2 regions of the Thiomicrorhabdus immobilis genome follow, and region 2 is predicted to be linked to the other one. Evidence: predicted binding sites of a transcription regulator. Region 2 holds the regulator's gene; the other holds the start of a gene.
The links. The regulator HrcA, encoded in region 2, represses chaperone genes, less so after heat shock. The targets are predictions, from matches to a motif close to TTAGCACTCNNNNNNNNNGAGTGCTAA.
Positions count from the first base shown of each region.

Region 1: a site for HrcA is predicted at 2,924-2,950, ahead of rpoH (RNA polymerase sigma factor RpoH). Genes of this name have one in related genera too.

Region 1 covers NZ_AP024202.1:2,465,548-2,476,633, reverse strand. The annotation lists gene L6421_RS11160 (DUF3095 family protein) at 23-1,174, opposite strand; gene L6421_RS11155 (YoaK family protein) at 1,194-1,886, opposite strand; gene rpoH (RNA polymerase sigma factor RpoH) at 1,990-2,874, opposite strand; gene L6421_RS11145 (methyl-accepting chemotaxis protein) at 3,295-5,760, shown strand; gene L6421_RS11140 (flagellar export chaperone FliS) at 6,194-6,625, opposite strand; gene purT (formate-dependent phosphoribosylglycinamide formyltransferase) at 7,069-8,259, opposite strand; gene L6421_RS11130 (putative bifunctional diguanylate cyclase/phosphodiesterase) at 8,437-9,975, shown strand; gene L6421_RS11125 (DUF2238 domain-containing protein) at 10,141-10,758, shown strand.
Region 2 covers NZ_AP024202.1:1,019,536-1,030,621, forward strand. The annotation lists gene recN (DNA repair protein RecN) at 1-636, opposite strand, end outside; gene L6421_RS04535 (NAD(+) kinase) at 756-1,631, opposite strand; gene hrcA (heat-inducible transcriptional repressor HrcA) at 1,763-2,788, shown strand; gene grpE (nucleotide exchange factor GrpE) at 2,896-3,465, shown strand; gene dnaK (molecular chaperone DnaK) at 3,689-5,608, shown strand; gene dnaJ (molecular chaperone DnaJ) at 5,814-6,986, shown strand; gene dapB (4-hydroxy-tetrahydrodipicolinate reductase) at 7,032-7,832, shown strand; gene L6421_RS04565 (C40 family peptidase) at 8,017-8,511, shown strand; gene amrS (AmmeMemoRadiSam system radical SAM enzyme) at 8,646-9,734, opposite strand; gene amrB (AmmeMemoRadiSam system protein B) at 9,810-10,616, shown strand; gene amrA (AmmeMemoRadiSam system protein A) at 10,627-11,086, shown strand, end outside.

The DNA of each region.
Region 1 (11,086 bases), 1.1 Mb from region 2:
GGCGTCCAACTAAATAATCGAATTAAACTGTCGATTTAATTTGAGTTTTAAGTTGCTTGGCAGCCATGGTGTAGCCGCCCTCGGCGCAGTCGACAAAGTGAATGTGGTCAATCCCCGTTTTATTGATGAGACAGGTGATAATCGCCGAATGACTGGTATGGTAGCCGTAAAATAGCCGACCTGCTTGGTATTGTCCTTCTAGCCATTCAATGAGCTCATTTAAGGTTTTTTGCTCTGCGGACATCACCGTGCGATAGGTATCATCAATTTTGATAAAGTCTGAATTGATCACCAAATCTTGTTTATATTCCCCCCAATTGCTACCCATTGCGATTTTGCCAAATTTCATCAAGTAGGTGGCAATCAAGTTTTGCATCCGTAGTTTTTGTAAAGTAAACCATCGTTGCCAAAGGTTTTGGTGTTGGGTTTTGGTTAAAAGCTCAACATTGAGCTTATCAGCAGATAAGGAGAGGCTTAAACCTTTGGTGTTTAAAGGATGGTAATCCTGGACATCGCCAAACAACAGGTGAATCTTTTCAATTAGAGCGTCATAGGTTTTAAGCGCTTCCATTTCTGATGAAGTGCGGGCTTTGACCAATAAGCTAAAGGTGATTTCTTTAGCACTTGGAACACTATTCCAGCGGCACTCAAAGCCGGAAAAATCCGCATTGGCAAGCGTGCTTGGATCAAGATGGTAATGGCTTGAAGCTTTGATTTTAGAATCCGCTTCTTCCATCCCGCCACCCATGAAAAAGTATTGATGGAGGTTTTCTGAGGCTTGATATTTGCATAAATGAATGGGGGATGTCAGTTCTTGATAAGCGATCAAACCCACACGCAAGTTCAAGTTGTGGATCTGTTGAGCGATTTCCTGACAGCCTTTTAAAGCCTGTTTGACCTTCTCAAGGGAGTTAGCCGGTACACAAAATGATGCGCCATCGCCACCAAAAACATAGGGCACTTGATTCGGTTTTAGCGCATTCAACACCGCAGCGATGGTACTGCCGCCAATGGCATTGATTTCCCGATATAGACCCGCTTCAATCGCCTGGGTTGAGTTTTGAACATCGGTCACGATAATGTACCAATCTTTAGCAAGTTCACTATAAGACTCAGGTTTTAGAGTATCTTCCAATTTAACAAGAGCGGCAGTGTTTGCTGAAAATGGTTTCATGAGTGATCTCTGTTGTGCGCTACGGTGAGATAGGTATGTCTGGTTTATGTTCGTTGGTTTTCAAGTAAGCAAAACCGAGAATGAACATAATGACCGCAGGGAGGATCATCGCTCGATTTGGAAAGTGTTGATAGGCCAAAATACCGATAATGCCGCCAATAATAAAACTCAGAAATAGCACAACCAATAAGTATGCTTGCCAGTTCCATGGAGTACGTTTTTTGATGAAGCCGGCGATATAAACCCCTATATCGGTCACGATTCCGGTCATGTGAGTAGTGCGAATTTGCAGACCTCGGTAACTGGCAATCAGTGCGTTTTGTAAACCACAAGCGATCGCGGCCAGAAGTACCGAAGTGGTGGACTCAATGTAAGAGAATAAAGCGGAAGCCGACAACAATGTACCGATGCAAAGCAGTGCATATCCATAAGCATTATCTTGGCGATATTGGCGTTGGCCAATCATTAAGCCGGAAATAATCGCTCCGAATAAAAAGCCGAAGAGCACAAGGCAGGCGTTCAATAGGTAATCTAGATTGGAGTGAAACATGGCATCACTGAGGCGAGAAGCAATCCCGGTCATTTGGCTAACCGGCATGGCAAATTCGATGAGCATGGCGCTGTTAACATAGCCGGCAATGCTCGCCATCAATGCGGCGATAATGAATACAGGCAGTTTACGGAATTCCGTTTCTTTGATGGGATATGGCATACCATCATTAAAAAACAAAAAGGCCTGTGAGTAAACAGGCCTTTTGAGTTATTTGATGGATATTTAAATGTTCTTCAACAATTAAATAATATTTTGATTGATTTTAAGCGACCAGCTGATTTTTAAGCTTGTTTAAAGCCTGGGTTTCAATCTGACGGATACGCTCCATCGACACGCCATATTGTTCTGATAAGGCTTTTAAGCCAGCTTTATCTTCTGATAACCAGCGTTGTTGCAAGATATCACGGCTACGGTCATCAAGGGTCGCTAATGCTTGTTGCATACGTGCCATTTCATAATCGGCTTGGTTTTGCTGTACCAGCGCGGTTTCCGGATCGGCTTCCTGGCTGATTAAAACCGGAAATGTCACGTTTTCATCGTCATCGGCAGACATATCCACGGGTAAATCTTTACCGTATAGACGAGTTTCCATCTCCAAAACATCTTTACGAGTGACACCTAACTCTGCGGCAACGCTATCGGCATCTTTATCACTAAACCACTCTAAAGACTGCTTGGTACTGCGAAGTTTGAAGAATAATTTACGTTGCGCTTTGGTTGTGGCCGTTTTCACGATACGCCAGTTTTTGATGACATACTCGTTGATTTCAGCACGAATCCAATGAACCGCAAACGTCATTAAACGTACGTTTTCTTTAGGATCAAAACGTTTTACCGCTTTCATCAAACCGATATTACCTTCTTGGATAATGTCACCTAGTGGCAAACCATAGCCGCTATATGAACGGGCAACTGGCACAACATAACGTAGCGAAGATAAAATCAACTGACGTGCTGCTTCAACATCGTCTTGATAATATAGTTTTTCAGCCAGAGCAAACTCTTCTTCTGCGGTCAGTTTTTGCACACTTTGAATTGTGTGCAAGTAAGACTCCAGGTTTTGGCCTGGAACTAGCTGACTAGACAACGCATGCACTGAAGGTAGGCCTTGAGCCTGTGTTCCTTGTGGGTAAGTTGTAATAGACATAAACACACTCCATTAACTTGTTCTTTATGTAATTTAATATACATTATTTTTAGCACTCTTTGCAAGAGAGTGCTAGATATGTTCATGATTAATCAATACTCTTGGGCTTTAAGAAAAAACAGCAAAATCAGTAAATTATTGTAAAGGGTAAAGTGATTAAAGAGTGACAAATCAATAGTTGGCTCGTATAAGCGAGCCGTTGTAAATCGGTCGTGATTTTGTCTTGACTATCTTGATATGCAGCTCGGCTTTATGGCCTTAATGTTGCTTATTTTAACAGCATATACTAAGTAATTAAGCAAGTGTGGCTATATTGATTACTTATTTGAATATAATATAGCTATAAATCATAGCTATAAATCATAGCTATAAATCGTTTCTTTTAGGGACTGGGATTATTAATTTGAGAGGTCATTGCCAATGAGTCATCATCCTACTAAACAAATAGCCGTCAAAGGGCTAAGTACTTCACAAAGTGTTGCGATTTATTTTGTGTTGTTTTTAGTTATCAACGCTGTTGGCTTTGCTTCCTTTTTAACTCTACAAGAGCGTAGTGTCACACAACTTCAAGTATTAAAGTTAAAGATAGATCAAAAAAGTGGCATTACTCATGATTTACAAAGAAAGATGGGGTATGGGCATTTTATTCATGATTTTAAAAACTTTGTTATCCGCGGAGAGTCCGATTACCGTACTCAAAGTTATCTACAGAAGATTCAGGAAAATCATGACTCCATCCAGCAAGATATTGAAACCTATCGTGGCTTAGGTGATTTGCATCCTCTAGAGGTTAAAGCGTTAGATGAGGTGGGAAAAGTCATTGGGAATTACCTAATCCAAGCGAAAAAAATCCAACAAATGCATCAGCAAGGCATGAGTGTCGAAGAGATTGATAAGCAAGTTATCGTTGACGACAGACCCGCTATGGATGCGATGGAAGCAGGGTATCAATATCTAGAGGCTGACTCTAGAAGGCAATTGCTGGCACTGCAAAAACAGGATCAAAGGGCTCAAACGATTAATTTGGGTACGGTATTACTGTTATTGATCCTTTTAAATCTTATCGCCTTTGAGGTTTTCATTCGCCGTGCATTGATAAAACCCATGACGAAATTGCATCGGGTCATCAAAAACTCGATTGATGAATCGACGGGTGATATAAAAAGGACCAGCGAAAACCCGGTAAAAGGTGCGCGTGAAGTGCAGCTATTAGGCAAGGATTTACATTGGTTATTGGATTCGGTCGGTGATCACCTGGATGAGATTAACAATATTAAAACGGTTGTTGATCAGAGTTCGTCAAATGTGATGTTGGCTGATAATGATTTGAATATCACCTATATGAATGACGCGATTGTCAAGACTTTGAAAACGGTGGAAAAAGATATTCAAAAATTACTACCTCACTTCTCAACGGCTAAATTAGTTGGTCAGAACATCGATATTTTCCATGTTAACCCAGCGCATCAGCGTCATCTGTTGGGTAGTTTGAAATCAACCTATACCGCCAAATTGACATTGGGTGAGCTGCATCTAGAAATCATCGTCAATCCGATTTGGGGTAGAGAAGGTGAGCGTGTCGGGTTTGTTACCGAATGGCGTGATGTGACGCAAACGGCCCGTTTAGAAAAAATGCAAACGGCCGTTGAGCAAAACCTAAAAGTGATGGTGGAGAAGGCCTCTCGTGGCCATATTGGTGAGCAAATCGATGTTTCTACCCTGGAAGGTTTCGTGCACGATTTGGGAGAGCAGATCAACACCATGTCCCTTGCTATTTATGAAGCTAATACTAAGATTTCAAACGTCATTCAAGGTCTTGCCAATGGTGATTTGACACAGCGTGTGGATGGTGAATATGAGGGGATGCTGGGTGATATTAAAAATGCCATAAATCATTCATTGGATAATTTGTCACAAATCAATGCCCAGGTAATTGTCTCAATCGAGCATATAGCAGGTGATATTCAAGCAACTTCCGAACGTAATTCAAATGTATCGCAGCGTATTCATCAGCAAGCGGCATCGATTGAAGACACGGCATCCACCATGGAAGAGATGACGGCGGCTGTGCGTAATAACGCGGCCAATGCGCAACAAGCCAATGAGTTGACTCTGCAAGCCAGTGAGAAGACCACCGAGGGTGCGGAGGTAATGACACAAACCATCGAGGCCATGCAACAGATTAGAGAGTCGAGCAATCAGATTGAGCAGATTATCGGCTTGATTGATTCCATTGCTTTCCAAACGAATCTATTGGCGCTGAACGCTGCGGTTGAAGCGGCGCGTGCGGGTGAGCATGGTCGTGGATTTGCCGTGGTGGCTTCAGAGGTTCGTAACTTAGCCGGTAAGTCGGCAGATGCGGCTAAAGAGATCAAAGTATTGATTGATCGTTCGGTTTCACAAGTTGAACACGGTACACAATTAGCGGAGCAGTCTGGTGACTCCTTAAATCAGATAAACCAGGCAATCACCCATGTTACCGAAATGGTGGGTGAAATCGCATCCTCTTCTCTTGAACAATCTCAAGGTATCGAGCAGTTGAATCAGGCAATCGTTTCCATGGATAAGAATACCCAAGAAAACGCGAGCTTGGTCGAGCTTTCCGCCAACAGTACTTTAGCGATTGCTCGCGAAGCTCAGCAGCTTGTCGAAAGAATGCAGCAATTTAATATTTCACGTCAATTTATCGACCAAGCTAAGAAGAACCTAGGGGTCAATAAGCCAGCTCAAGTGGCTAGCCCTGTTAAAACGGTTAAGCCGGAAGCTGCAAAGCAAACACCGGTAGCTTCACCTAAAAAACCGGTTATAAAAGCTGTTGAACCTGTCAAGCCTGCCAAACCTAAAATCACCTCAGGTGATGATAGCCAAGAGTGGTCAGAGTTTTAAGGTTATCCATTAATTTAATGCGCCGTACCTAGTTGCGGCGTTTTTTATGGGGTATGTTCAATATAGATAAAGTATCGATAAATTTACGAGCGTATCCATCTAACCATCATGATGATGGTTTTTTTGTGCCTGAACTTTATTCTATGGCTTAACTTAAGGCTATGACTTGGCGAGTTGATTGGGCTAGCTTGTGTCGCCACAAAGAGCCTGTTTTCTTGCGTGTTTTAGGGAGTAAATGACCGCTGTGGCTGACTTATTTATTTGTCAATCTGATTGAGGTTTTGAACTGCTGAACCAATAGAGAATATTGATAATAATAATTATAAGGCAGTGGAAGATAAGTTTGAAAGTTGATGGATAGAGAGGGTTCGCCTCAAAAAACGTGCAAACAAAAAAACCGAGATAAACTCGGTTTTTTTGTATTCATAGGCAATTAATTTTGTGGTAGTTGCCCTGTTTGTTGCATCATCTCCATCCACGCATCGCGTAGTTCGGTCAAGATTTCAATCGAGCTATCAAGGTAGAAGGTATCTTTTTCAAAAACGGCTTCTTGGATGCTTTGATCCGCGTAACGATATAACTCCTCCAAATCATAAGCAAGCGGAGTGTCTTGCGTTAGATTCAAGCGGTCGCGTAAAGCATCCAAGATGGTGGTCATGCGCCCTAGGTGAAAGCCTTTTTCCACTAATGCTTGGCTCTGGTGGCAAACTTTCGCTAAGTTGCCTTTATCAACTGCGCCTTGTAGCAGTAATAAAACGGTTTTTCGTGGGTTCTCTGCTAATTGTTGCTCCGCTTCTTGATTGCGGCGGTACTCTTCTAAGATTGGTGCTTTAACGTCATGTGCTGTCGTGTTATTCAAAGTCATCAGGTTTCCCCTTTAAGTAATGTGTGTTTAGCTGGCAATGGCTTTTTGTTTTTTTGCAAAACTTAAATTCAGACTCAAGTTTTTGCTTTGCCTGTCGTTCAGCATAAGCTGTGCCAAAAAATAAAACAGCGAACGGTGGAGGGTGGTAAATAAAGCGTTTTGGGTGGGGTTTTTATTTGTTAACTTATTGATATATAAGGTGTTAAATGGATTTAAACTGATTTTTAGAAATGGACCGAATAAATCACCAGGCCTGGTAACTTATTGAAGTGTCAAAAAATAGCGGTTAATAATTTGATGGATTCCTGGCGTGTTGCCAGCGGGTTAATAATTTGTCATTCCAGGCGTTTTAGATAAATAAAAGCCCCGTCTATCACAGCTCTTAAAGATAAAGGGATAAACGGGGCGAGTTGTTTTATGGCAAGAGGTGTAAGAGGGATGGACTAAAAGCTGACCTTTACACTCGCGGCCGCTTTATTGGCTTTAGCAATCGCTTTTTCAATGCTTTCCGCTCTGGCAATGGCGACTCCCATTCGGCGACGTCCATCAATATCGGGTTTTCCAAATAGGCGAATTTGGGTATCTGTATCCGCTAAGGCTTCTTCTAAGTTGGAAAAATTGGTTTGGGTGGATTTCCCGGTTGGTAATATCACGCTGGAAGCACAATAGCCATGTTGGGTGATGTTGGGAATCGGCAAGCCAAGGATTGCGCGTGCATGTAGGGCAAATTCGGATAAGTCTTGTGACATTAAAGTAACCAGGCCTGTATCGTGCGGGCGAGGGGACACTTCACTGAAGTAAACCTGGTCACCTTTGATGAATAATTCAACCCCAAATAAACCGCGTCCGGTTTCACCGCAAAGGTTGTCGGCGACTTTTTCGGCAATCTCTTTTGAGGTGGCAATCGCTTGTTGGCTCATGGCGGCAGGTTGCCAAGATTGGCGGTAATCGCCATCTTCCTGGTGGTGGCCGATTGGTTCACAGAAGCTGATGCCATTTTCATGGCGCACGGTTAATAAGGTGATTTCATAATCAAAATCCACAAACCCTTCAACAATCACGCGGCCTTTGCCGGCACGACCACCTTCCTGAGCATAATCCCAAGCAGACTGGATATCAGCAGCGGTTTTAATGACGCTTTGGCCTTTACCTGATGAACTCATAATGGGTTTTACTACACACGGCATACCAATACGCTCAACGGCAGCGGTAAAGTCTTCCAAGGTGTCGGCAAACTCATAAGGTGATGTCGGGATATTCAATTCTTCAGCGGCTAAGCGACGAATTCCTTCACGGTTCATTGTCAATTGGGTGGCACGTGCGGTTGGTATTATTTTGACACCCTCTTTTTCCATGGCCGCTAAGGTGTCAGTGGCAATGGCTTCAATTTCCGGCACGACCATGTGCGGTTTTTCCAGTTCAATGATTTTTCTCAGAGCCTCTCCATCTAGCATGTCAATGACATGACTACGGTCTGCAACCTGCATGGCTGGGGCATTTGGGTAACGATCAGCGGCAATCACTTCTACCCCAAAACGTTGTAATTCAATGGCAACTTCTTTGCCTAATTCGCCTGCGCCACATAATAGTACTTTAACTGCAGTGGGTGAAAATGGTGTACCAATGCTAGACATGGCATCTCCTTTGCTAAGAGGTAGTTAAGAAAAACAAAGAGCCAATTTATCGGCAACTTTAGACAAAACTTTAGAAAAGTTTTTATAAAACCGCTAAACGACCGGCAATTAAATAACAGCCCATATTATACGGCATTTGAATTGCAAAATCGCCAAACGGAATACGAGGTTTACACCATGTTAGAGTTAAGCAGCCAAGTAGAAAAAGACACCAAAACTTCTGATGAAGTGGCTCGTTTTTTACAGTCTGAACGTAACCGCTCGCAACTATCTGCTGATCGTCAGGAAAAAGATGACGGCTTTAGTGTTAAAAAAATGATGCGTGCGTTGCAAACTCGTTTTTCTCATACGGGTGATATCTCTAGCGAAATTGCAAAAATGGTCGAGGCACAGGTTCAGCAGCGTACTCGTGAACTGTTTCGTCAAGCAAACTATGACGACTTAACGCATCTACCAAATCGTTCATATTTCAATAGCACTTTAGAGACCTTGGTTATTAAGGCTGAAGATGCGAATACTCAATTTGGACTGTTGTTTTTAGATTTGGATGGTTTCAAAGCGGTCAATGATAATTTAGGACATCAAGCCGGCGATGAATTATTGCGAAATGTCAGCGCCCGTTTAATGTCTGCTGTTCGTGAAGGTGATATCGTAAGCCGTTTAGGGGGTGACGAATTTGTGGTGTTGATTGCCGATGTTAACGACAAAGAGTTGATTGAAGGCATTAGCCAGCGCATTATCACAGAAGTCAGTCGTGCCTACTGGATCAACGGCAATGAAGTGGATATTTCGACCAGCATTGGTATCGCCTGTTTTCCAGAAGATGGAAAAACCTCTACCGAATTGGTAGAGCGTGCCGACCAAGCGCTATATGCATCAAAACACGCTGGACGTAGCACTTACCGTTTTTTCTCTGATATTGGTGAGCGGGTTATCTCGCAAAAACACCAATTGGTGAATCGTTTAGAAGCAGCGGTAGATAATGGCGAAATTGAAAGTGTGTTTGAACCACAAATCGATTTAAAGTCAGGTTGTATCGTTGGCGCAAGCATTACCGCAAAGTGGGCTGAAACAGAAATTGAAAACCCATATCTAACCAACTGGATTGAGCTGTTAAACGACAGTAAATCAGCTTATAGCGTAGGTGCTTGGTTGATGGATTCAGGTTTATATTACCTACAGCAGTGGCAGCAATTTAATGATGAGATGATGGTTTCTATCCCCGTGGTTGACGCTCTATGGCAACAGCAGGATTTGGTCAGCGTGTTAAATGAACGTTTTGCGCATTATGGTGTGTCGGCTTCTCAAGTTCAGTTAGAGTTCTCCCTCACCTCATTAAACGAAAATACCCAATTACATGCGATTTTAAATGCGTTGACCGCCGCTGGTTATCAAATCACTTTAAGCGAAATTGGTAAATCGCCTTTGGATTTGGCGTTATTAACACAATTAAACCTCCAGGAACTGAAATTGAATCGCGATTGGTTGCAAGACAATATGAGTAACCAAAAAGGTCAAAAATGGGTGCAGGCTTTAGTGCAAATGGCCAAAACTTTGGATGTGTGTGTGATTGTGACCGGTGTTGAATCGAATGAGCAGGCGACAGAGTATAAAGCAATGGGCTGCTCAATGGCTCAAGGTGACAATTGGTCGGCACCGATTGCGGCTGAAACGTTTCAGCAGCAAATCCAGCAGCAACTGCCTGTGATTGCATAAACAGGCCGTAAGCCAACTAAATTACCGAACATTGTTACATTAAGCTCCATAAACGGGGCTTTTTTTGTTTATAGCCTGGCTGTTTGCTTTCTTGGGGTTTTGATTGACCCCGTCTGGTTCAATGGTTACGATTGAAGTATGCCGGGTCAATGGAGAATAGATAGCATGTTAAAAGAGCTCAAGCTGAACCATTTTTTATGGATTGCCATTTTTTTTATTGCGCTTATTTGGTCGGCGATTCACCCTAAAGACAACTTGACCTGGTTTTTGGAAGTGTTGCCGGCTTTAATCGGTTTTGCGGTATTGGCATATACGTTTCGAACATTTCCTTTAACGCCACTGTTATATGTTCTCATTTTGATTCACTGTATTATTCTTATGATTGGCGGGCATTACACCTATGCCGAAGTGCCATTTTTTGACACTTTGAAACACACCTTTGATTGGTCACGAAACAACTACGATAAGGTTGGCCACTTAGCCCAAGGTTTTATCCCTGTTTTAATTGCCAGAGAAGTGCTTATTCGTAAGCAGGTGGTCAACGGCCAGGCCTGGACAAATTTCCTCAGTGTTTCTATTGCCTTAGCTTTCAGTGCCTTTTATGAACTGATTGAGTGGTGGGTGGCTTTAACATCAGAAGAGGCGGCCGAAGCTTTTTTAGGCACTCAAGGTTATGTTTGGGATACCCAATCAGATATGGGATATGCTTTGTTTGGCGCGATTTCAGCCATTGTCCTTTTGACAAAAATGCATAATAGGCAGCTGGCAAGGTTTTCTAAATAAGTGTTTTGTTGAGGGGAGGTAAAAAAACCTAGGAAAGGAATGAGTGATTCCTAGGCAAGATAGGCACTCGATTAAAAGCGCCATGGAGGAAAGATCCAAGCTTATTGAATTGATCAGAGTAATAAGCTTTGAATCGAAGTGTATCAGCTTTTCATTATATGTGTGAGGTTTACTTAGCTAATAAATTTTATTGCTTAATAAGATTTATTACTTAATGAAGTCCATTACTGAATGAAGTTTTCAGATTTACCAATTCGCCCAATGTAAACCCGTTTTCTTGAGTGGAATAAAAAACGCCCGCTGATTCTGTTGATTAGCGGGCGTTTTG
Region 2 (11,086 bases):
TTCTGACAAACGCTCAAATTCACCTTCTTGAGGATTCACTTCATCAAACTCATTGTTTTGAAAGTTAAGCAATTCCAGTTTGCTTTGGTAGTCAGCTTGTTCCTCTTGCAGTTTTTGCAGTTGGCGTTTGATGTTTTGCCAATGCTTGAAGTCGGCTTGGGTCTTACTGATTAAAGCAGGGTGGTTGGCGTAAGCATCCAACAGTTCGAGTTGTTTATTGGCTGAAAGCAGGGATTGATGTTCATGTTGGCCATGAATGTCTATTAAAAAACCGCCTAAGGTTTTAAGCTGGTTAGCGGCAACAGGGTAGCCGTTGATGTAGGCTTTGGAACGGCCTTCGGACGTGACGGTTCTTCTTAAATAACATTGGGTTTCGTCATCAAGCTCCTGTTCGGCAAGCCAGTTTTGAACGTGTGGTAGTTGTTCAATATCAAACAGAGCGGTAACGTCCGCCTTGGGTGTGTTGTGTCTTACCAGGCTACTGTCGGCACGTTCGCCTAAGGCCAAGCCCAATGCGTCCAGTAAAATCGATTTACCTGCACCGGTTTCACCGGTTAAAGTGGTAAAGCCTGTATTGAATTGAAGTTGTAGTTTTTCAATTAAAGCCAAGTTTTGAATAGCAAGTTCTTGAAGCATAAATGTGTCATTTTGATTAAAGTAAATTTGGTTCAAAAAAGGCCCGGTTTGAAACGCACCAGGCCTGGTAGATTATTCTATTTTTCACGCTCGTTGCAAGCTACTTTATTCACTAAATGCTAGGAGAGCTTATCACCCCAATGGAGTTTGGCGCGTAGCAATTCAAAATGATCGTGGCCTTTAGGATGCAATAACCTTAAGTAATGTGGATTACGTTTTACAATGGTTTGGTGCATCGGTGAAATATCATGTGTGATTTGCCCGTCACAAATGATTTGTGCGGTTTTATCACAATATTCATGGGCACGCAGTTCAACTTCACTATCACCGCTAATCACATAAGGGCGTGTGCTCATCGTATGCGGGTTGATCGAAACCAATGAAATCGCATCAAGATTCGGGTCAAGAATCGGCCCGCCGGCAGATAAGGCATAGGCCGTAGAACCAGTTGGAGTGGAGATGATCATCCCATCAGAACGCTGGCTATTCAAGAAACGGCCGTCCACAAAGGTTTCAAACTCAATCATACGAGGTGAGTCGGTTTTATGGATGACCACGTCGTTAATCGCGCGTTCTTCAAACATCAGTTTGCCATCTTCATACACGCTGACCTTTAATACATTACGACGCTCTTCTTGGTAAACCCCAGAAAGCACTTCTTCCATGGTGTTTATCATGTCGTCGGGTGATATATCGGTCAAAAACCCTAAACGACCTAAGTTGATGCCTAGAATGGGAATGTCGTAATCGGCAATATTGCGCGCCACATCTAAAAAAGTACCGTCGCCACCGACCATAATCGCAAGGTCGATTTTTTCGAGTAAGTCATCGCGTTCTAAAAGCGGGGCTTGTTCGTGCCTTGGAAATTTTTCACAAGATGGTTTATCTAAATAAACAGTGCGTGATTTAGAGAGTAAGAAATCAGTCAGCACTTCAATGTTGTCCCAACATTGATTACCTGTGTACTTTCCAAAAATACCAATATTCTGAAACATTTTCTAATCCATCCAAAAAGGCCTATCACAGCATGTTTTCTTGTTGAGAGGCTTAAATAAATATTGAACTAAGTCTTGAATAACCGTTTTAGGCACCTATAATTTAGCAGTCTAGTATTGAGAGTGCTGAAATGTTAAACGACCGTTCACAACTATTGTTTAAAAACTTAATGGGATTATACCTTAATGATGGTAAGCCGGTAGGGTCAACTACATTGGCTAAACTGCCCGATATTGGATTAAGTTCAGCAACGGTTCGAAATGTGATGGCCGACCTTGAGAAAATGGGGTTGATTCATGCTCCACATACCTCGGCTGGACGCGTTCCAACCGAAGTCGGTTATCGATTTTTTATCGATTCCATGCTGACCTATCAGCCGTTGTCACGTCAAAAAGAGGCGAGTATTCGCCATGAGCTGGCAGTTGGCTTAAATCAGGATGCCTTGATGGAGAGTGCTTCCAAGATTCTATCGGGTATTACCGGTATGACCAGTTTGGTGTTAATGCCAAAAAAAGAGCAAGAAATCTTAAGGCATATTGACTTCATCTCGTTGAGCGCTAACCGGGTATTGGTGGTGTTGGTCTTTAATGACCAGGATGTGCAAAACCGTATTATTGAACTAGAGCAACCGATTAGTAGTGATGAGCTTCAAAAAACCGCCAATTTTTTAAATGAACAGTGTTTAGGTAAAAATCTGGCCGAAGCCAAACAATTTCTCATGAATAGAATGGATAGCATTCGTTCGACCACCAATAGTTTTATGTCATCTATTGTGCAGGCGACCGACCATGTTTTGGAAGAGCAGTTGGTGCAGAAAATGCCGTTTTTGGTTTCAGGTAAAACCAATCTGCTTAACTACCAAGAACTCGCCAATTCAGAAAAACTTAAGGCGTTGTTCAACGCATTCAATCAACACTCCGAAATGCTCAACTTGCTGGATAAAAGCATGCAGGCACAGGGTGTACAAGTATTTGTCGGTCAAGAATGCGGCAGTGAAATCTATAGCGGTTGCAGTATCATCACCAAGCCTTATGAAGTTGACGGTGAAGTGATGGGAGTGCTTGGGGTGGTTGGTCCAAGCCGCATGGATTATCAAAAAGTCGTGCCGAAGGTGGATATGACAGCAAAAATTTTAGGTTCGCTCTTGAAAAAGTAGGGCTGCAACACCACATAATTTGCACTAATGTAAAAACAGAATTTATAAACCGTTTATTAAAATCGTGACCACTTAAATCGTGGTGGAATGTAATAGGAAGTAAGTCAATGACCGATACAAAACAGACACAGCAAACTGAAGAACAAATTCCAACAGCAGAAGAAGCGATTCAGCAAGCGGATGATGCTTTAGAGGATGCCCAGCAAACCGTTCAAGAAGATATTGCGGCACTGCTGGAAGAAGCGCGTGCTGAAGCTGAAAAGCATAAAGATATGGCGTTACGTGTGCAGGCCGATATGGAAAACTTGCGTCGTCGTACCCGTTTGGATGTGGAAAGTGCCCATAAGTTCGCATTGGAGAAGTTTGTTAATGCATTGATTCCGGCTATGGACTCTATGGAAATGGGTATGGAAGCGGCTGGTAAAGAGGGTGCGACCATCGAAAGCATCAGTGAAGGGGTTGAAATGACCTTTAAGCAACTGCTTGATGTGTTGCAATCATTCAATGTAGAACGCATTGATCCAACTGGAGAGAAGTTTGACCCGCAATTGCATGAAGCGATGACCATGATTCCGTCGCCAGATCATGAAACCAATACGGTGGTAGATACCATTCAGAAAGGCTATACCTTGAATGAGCGTTTAGTTCGTGCCGCGCGAGTTATTGTGGCTCAGTAAGTGAAGTTTCAGGTAAAAAATCAGCGGAATAATACGTTAATAAAACTTTCTGCTGAAAATTACCAAAAAAAAACAATTTTAGACTTGAAAGCAGTTTTTACAGCCCTATATACAAGTCAACAAACAATTTAAACATTATTTTAAGAATTAACTTTTTACCCGCCTTGGTCAAGTTCAAAGCCACCAGGCCTGGTAACTAAGTTTGCAATTTGGAGTGAATCAAATGGCTAAAATTATTGGTATCGATTTAGGAACCACCAACTCATGTGTAGCAGTAATGGAAGGGAAAGACGTTAAGGTTATCCCTAACGCTGAAGGTGCACGTACAACTCCTTCTATCGTTGGTTATACAGCGGATGGTGAAGTTTTAGTTGGTGATTCAGCTAAACGTCAAGCGGTAACAAACCCTGAAAACACGTTATTCGCAATCAAGCGTTTAATCGGTCGTCGTGCAGATGATGCGGTTGTCGCAAAAGATAAGGACATGGTTCCTTACAAAATCGTTGCGGCAGATAACGGTGATGCATGGGTTGAAGTAGATGGTAAAAAACTTTCTCCACAAGAAGTTTCTGCTAAAACACTGACAAAAATGAAGAAAACGGCTGAAGATTATCTAGGTCATGAAGTGACTGAAGCGGTCATCACGGTTCCGGCTTACTTCAACGATGCTCAGCGTCAAGCGACTAAAGATGCCGGTAAGATTGCGGGTCTTGATGTTAAACGTATCATCAACGAACCAACGGCTGCGGCACTTGCGTACGGTATGGATAAGGCCAAAGGCGACAGCAAAATCGCCGTTTACGATTTAGGTGGGGGTACTTTCGATATCTCTATCATTGAAGTGGCTGACCTTGATGGTGAGAAGCAAGTAGAAGTACTTTCTACAAACGGTGACACTTTCTTAGGTGGTGAAGACTTTGATAACGTGATTGTTGAGTACATCGCGTCAGAGTTCAAAAAAGACCAGAACGTCGATCTTAAATTAGATAAGTTGGCTCTACAGCGTGTTCGTGAAGCGGCAGAGAAAGCGAAAATCGAACTTTCTTCACGTGAGCAGACTGACATCAACCTACCTTACGTAACGGCTGATGCCACTGGGCCTAAGCACTTAAACATGAAAATCACGCGTGCTAAGTTCGAGTCTTTGATTGAAGATTTGGTTAAACGTTCAATCGAGCCATGTAAAATCGCACTTAAAGATGCAGGTCTTTCTGCTTCTGAAATTGACGATGTTATCTTGGTAGGTGGTTCAACACGTGTACCAATGGTTCAAGCGGCGGTTAAAGAGTTCTTCGGTAAAGAGCCACGTAAAGATGTAAACCCTGATGAAGCGGTAGCAATGGGTGCGGCGATTCAAGGTGGTGTACTTTCTGGTGATGTAAACGATGTACTTCTTTTAGACGTGACGCCATTATCCCTAGGTATTGAGACGATGGGTGGTGTTATGACTAAGTTGATTGAGAAGAACACAACTATCCCAACTCGTAAGTCACAAGTATTCTCGACAGCAGAAGATAACCAATCAGCGGTTACTATTCATGTTGTACAGGGTGAACGTGAAATGGCAGCGGGTAACAAGTCTTTAGGCCAGTTCAACCTAGACGAGATTCCAGCGGCTCCACGTGGTATGCCTCAAATCGAAGTAACATTTGATATTGACGCTAACGGTATCTTGAATGTCTCTGCAAAAGATAAGAATACCGGTAAAGAGCAGCACATCACAATCCAAGCGTCTTCTGGTCTTTCTGAAGAAGAGATTGAAGCGATGGTAAGAGATGCTGAAGCACATGCTGAAGAAGATGCAAAAATGAAAGAGCTTGTAGAAGCTCGTAACCAAGCGGATGCAATGGTTCACGCAACGCAAAAAATGGTTAAAGATGCAGGCGATTCAGTAGATTCAGCTGAGAAAGAAGCTATTGATGCGGCAGTTAAAGCGGTTGAAGATGCGATTAAAGGCGATGACAAAGCGGCGATTGAAGAGTCGGTTGCTAAGTTAGCGGAAGCTAGCCAGTCAGTGGCTCAAAAAGCGCAAGCTAAACAGCAAGCCGGTGGTGCAGAAGCTCAAGAGCAAGGTTCTACAGATAATGCAGACGATGACATCGTAGATGCTGAATTTGAAGAAGTGAATGACGATAAGAAGTAATTCTTAGAGCTAACCACAAAGGCACGAAGACACGAAGTTTTGATGGATTTAATTTAAATTGATCAAAATGGAAAGGTCTTCGTGCTTTTCTATTTAAATAATTAGTTTGTATCCGAAAACAATCTTAAAAACTTCGTGACTTCGTGTCTTCGTGGTTAAAAAGTTTTTTGATATTAATTAGATTAAAGAATAAAACGAGAAATCGATGAGTAAAACCTGTTACTACGAAATCCTATCCGTTTCTAAAACGGCTTCTGAAGGTGAAATTAAAAAAGCCTACCGTAAAATGGCGATGAAATATCACCCTGACCGTAATCCGGATGATGCAGAAGCAGAAAACAAATTCAAAGAAGCGGCTGAAGCCTATGAAATCTTATCAGACCCACAAAAACGAGCGACTTATGACCAGTTCGGTCACGCTGGTTTAGAAGGCGGTCATGGCCATGGTGGTGGCTTCGGCGGAGGTGGTTTTGGTGATGCCTTTGGGGATATCTTCGGTGATATCTTCGGCGGCGGCTTTGGCGGGCATCGAGGGCCGCAACCAGGTCAAGATTTACAGTATGAGCTAGAAGTTTCGCTTGAAGATGCGGTTGCCGGTACAACCGTTGATATTCGTATTCCAACCAAAGACATTTGCGATGCCTGTGATGGTTCCGGTGCTGAGCCTGGTAGCGATGTTGAAACTTGTCCAACCTGTCATGGTGCTGGCCAGGTGCGTATGCAGCAAGGTTTCTTTGCGGTGAACCGTACTTGTCCTAGTTGTCATGGTTCTGGTAAGTTGATTAAAACACCGTGTAAAAAATGTCGTGGTGAAGGTTATACCCATGACCATAAAACGCTGTCAGTGAAAATTCCGGCCGGAGTGGATACGGGTGACCGCATTCGTCTGCAAGGTGAAGGTGAAGCGGGTGAGCCAGGTGCGCCACGCGGTGACCTATATGTGCGTATTCGTGTGAAAAAACATGCGATTTTTGAACGTGACGGCAACACTCTTTATTGTGAACTGCCAATCGGTTTCGCGACAGCGGCATTGGGTGGCGCGATTGATGTACCTACTTTGGGCGGCAAAGCCAGCTTGAAGATTCCTGCTGGAACTCAGTCGGGTCAACGTTTTAAACTGGCTGGTAAAGGGGTCAAATCGGTTCGTTCATCCCATATCGGTGACATGATTGTATTGGTCAATATCGAAACACCAGTTAAGTTAACGGCTCGTCAAAAAGAGTTGTTGCAAGAGTTTGATGAAAGCTTACAAGGTAAACATCATAAGCAGCATAGTCCGCAGGCCCATAGCTTCTTTGATTCGGTTAAATCGTTCTTCACCGGCGATGATGACGATGATAAATCTTCTAAAAAAGATAAAAACGAGCCTTGGAATTAGTAGAATATTCGCTCAACCACTGGTAACTATCGCAAAGGATAATAGATGAGAGTAGCAATTATTGGCGCTTCGGGCCGTATGGGAAAAAACCTGATTGATGCGGTCAACCAAACTCAAGGTTTGACGGTTAGCGCAGCGATTGAACGTCCAGATAGCTCTTTGATTGGTGCCGATGCCGGTGAATTAGCCGGTGTTGGTAAGTTAGGAGTGGCTATTGTCGGCTCAATTGAATCGGTAGTCGATGATTTTGATGTCTTAATCGATTTCACAACGCCTGCTACGACGATTCATAACTTAGAGGTCTGTGTTGCCAATAATAAAAAAATTGTCATTGGCACCACCGGTTTTGATGATGCCGGGCTGGCAGCCATCGATAAAGCGGCTGAGAGCATTGCGGTGATTTTTGCGGCAAACTTCAGCGTGGGGGTTAACCTCTGCTTAAAACTGTTGAAGCAAGCGGCTGAGGTGTTGAACGAAGGTTACGATATCGAAGTGATCGAGGGGCATCACCGCCATAAGGTAGATGCGCCATCTGGGACGGCCTTACGTATGGGGGAAGTGGTTGCGGAGACTTTAGGGCGTGATTTGAAAACCTGTGCGGTGTATGGCCGTGAAGGGATTACTGGCGCTCGTGATCCGAATACCATCGGTTTTGCCACTGTGCGTGCGGGAGATATTGTGGGTGATCATACGGTATTGTTTGCTACCGAGGGTGAGCGTGTCGAAATCACTCACAAAGCGTCTAGCCGCATGACCTTTGCCAATGGCGCAGCGCGTTCTTGTAATTGGCTTGCAAATAAAGATAAAGGTTTGTTCGATATGCAGGATGTGCTTAATTTGCGCTAACTGTCGATATTGTCCGAAACCGTTTGGTTATCTTCAAAAGGCACTCATTTGAGTGCCTTTTTTGTATCTTTGCAATTTGTTTGATTCGAATTCTATTGGAGTAAAAGTAGCTAGTAATTTACTTTTGAAACCCTCTGTTGTTAGAATGCACTTTAAGTTAAGTTCTTAAGGTAGATGGATTAAGATGTTCAATCTGTTAAAAGTCAGCGTTGTCAGTGTTTTCATCTTGATGTTATTCGGCTGCTCATCCACTCCTTCGCAAAAAAGCCAATCCATTAAAATCGCCAAAAAAGTCGATTTATCACAAACCCATCAAGTCAAGAACCTGATTCTTTCGCAATATGCTTTATGGAAAGGGACTCCCTATGAGTATGGCGGAACGGATTTGAATGGTGTGGATTGCTCAGCATTTGTTCAAAATACCTACCGTACTAAGCTCGGTTATAACATCCCTAGAACCACTCGCACCCAAATCAAATTGGGTAGTAATGTGTCCAAACAAAAGCTACAAGTAGGGGATATCGTTTTTTTTAAAACCGGCCGAAACTCGTTACATAACGGTATCTATATTGGCGATTCCAAGTTTATCCATGCTTCTACCAGCAAGGGGGTGACTATCTCCAGTTTAGAGAATCGTTATTGGCAACAAACCTATTACACCTCTAAACGCATTCGTTGAATTTTATGCAAACAGAAACAGCTACTCACCAGGCCTGGTGAGTGGCTGTTTTGTTGTAAATATTTAAATGAGAGTAGTAGCGGCGATTGATTACCTTAAATCCGCTGGGAATCGCAAGAAAAACGCTTCCCTGACTAGCTTAAACGAATCGGCAGGCGTTTATTTCCCCAATCACCTGGTTGCTCTTGATAAACTCCTGCAACAGGCGTGTTACAGTGTTGGCAGCAGCCGTTATTGAGTTGCCAATCCGTGATTTGGTAGTATTGACGCTCAATCACTTTTTCACCACAATTCGGGCAGTAAGTCGCTTGGCCTTCAAAATCGAGTACATTTCCGGTATAGACAAACTTTAATCCAGCATCCATCGCAATCTTACGCGCCTTTTCCAAGGTTTCAATTGGTGTTTCAGGATTGTTCATCATGCGGTAATCAGGGTGGTATTTGGTAAAATGCAGTGGTACTTCGTCGCCACAATGTTCAATAATCCATTCCGCCATTTGCGCAAGCTCTTTCTCCGAGTCGTTTTCACCAGGAATCAACAAGGTGGTCAATTCCATCCAGGTATCGGTTTCATTGGCGACATATTCGATGGTGTCTAAAACCGGCTGTAATTTGGCTCCCGTGAGTTTTTGATAAAAGCGTTCATTGAAGGCCTTTAAGTCGATATTGGTGGCGTCCATCGCCTTAAAGAATTCTTCGCGTGGTTGTTCGCTGATATATCCCGCGGTTACCGCGACATTTTTGATCCCTTGTTCCTTGCATGCTAAAGCCGTATCGATCGCGTATTCATAGAATATGACAGGGTCATTGTAGGTGTAGGCTACCGAAGCGCATTGATAGGTTTTTGCGGCATCGGCCAACATTTCCGGAGAGGCTTGATCGAGTAGTCGATCCATATCACGCGCTTTTGACATATCCCAGTTTTGACAAAACTTACAAGCCAGGTTGCAACCCGCTGTTCCAAAGGAGAGGACGGATGACCCTGGTAGGAATTGGTTAAGAGGTTTTTTTTCAATCGGGTCGATGCAAAAACCGCTGGATCGGCCATAGGATGTTAACCACATTTGGTCGTTTTTTCGGCCTCTAACAAAGCAAAAACCTCGTTGATTCTCGTGCAATTGGCAGTGGCGAGGGCAGAGGTCACATTGAATTAAGTCGTTGTTGACTTGATGCCAGTGTTCAACCGGAATGATGGAAGCATGGCTTAAATCGATGTCTTTCATGTAATTTACCTTGAAAATATTGAGTATATTCTTATATATATAGCTAAGTTATTAGTATTCAAGGAAATTATGGTTATGGATGTTCGCTTTCCAGCGGTTACAGGTCTTTTTTATCCTGATTCTGCACAAGAAATACAGGATTTCATAAAGGGCTGTTATAGCCAAATTACAGTTAGAGATGAGAGCAAAGATAAGGCACCTCGTGCATTGATTGTGCCTCATGCAGGATATGTCTATTCAGGATGCAGTGCATTACAAGGCTATCAGTATTGGCAGAACACAGACACAGAAATTAAAACGGTTGTGGTGATTGGCCCTGCACACAGGGTTGCGTTCAATGGGGTGGCAACAGTCAGTGTCGATGCTTTACAAACCCCTTTGGGGCTGGTTGAGGTCGATTGCCCGCTAAGGGACGAGTTGATAGACCGAGGTTTAATCGGTTTTTCGGATGAGGCAAATGCCCCAGAGCATAGCCTGGAAGTGCAGTTTCCTTTTATTCAGAGTATCGTACCCGGAGCCAAAATAGTACCTTTACTAAGCGGTAGGGTTGATTCCGCTAAGTTGAGTCAGATTATGGAGTATCTATGGTCTAAGAAAGGGGTTTATTTTGTCATCAGTAGCGATTTAAGCCATTTTCATACTTATGAAGAGGCGCAGCGTATTGATCAGCAAACTGCAGACTTTATCAATAATGTAAAGTGGCAATCGCTTAATGGTGAGCGCGCTTGTGGTTATATCGGGATTCAAGCTTTGTTGAGATTGCAGTCCAAACTTGGTTTAAACATCGAGCAACTCAATCTAATCAACTCGGGCGATACAGCGGGTGATAAGCAGCGTGTAGTCGGTTATGGCGCTTGGGCTATTTATGACGGTTTGGCGTAAGGGGGGGATGATGAATCAGATAGCTGAAAACAGTAAACAGATGTTTAAACTCGTGAAGCACTCGATAGAATCGGGTTTAAATCAATCCAATGCAATGATAGATATAGAAAAAATTGCCACCCAAACGCCATTCGATGAAAAGTTAGCTACCTTTGTCACTTTGCATTTACATGGGGAGTTACGAGGTTGCATCGGCTCATTGCAAGCTTACCAATCTCTGGCGGAAGATTTATATGCCAATGCCTATTCAGCTGCATTTAGGGATCCACGGTTTAAACCCTTGGCGGAAAAAGAGTTGCAACATATCGAGGTAGAAATATCGGTATTGACAGCACCAGAACCCATTGAAGGGTGTTCCTCAAAGGATGCCTTGTTAGAGAAGTTGACCCCTTATAAAGATGGTTTGATTATCTCGGATGGGACTTATAGGGCGACTTTTTTACCTTCTGTTTGGGAGCAATTGCCTGATA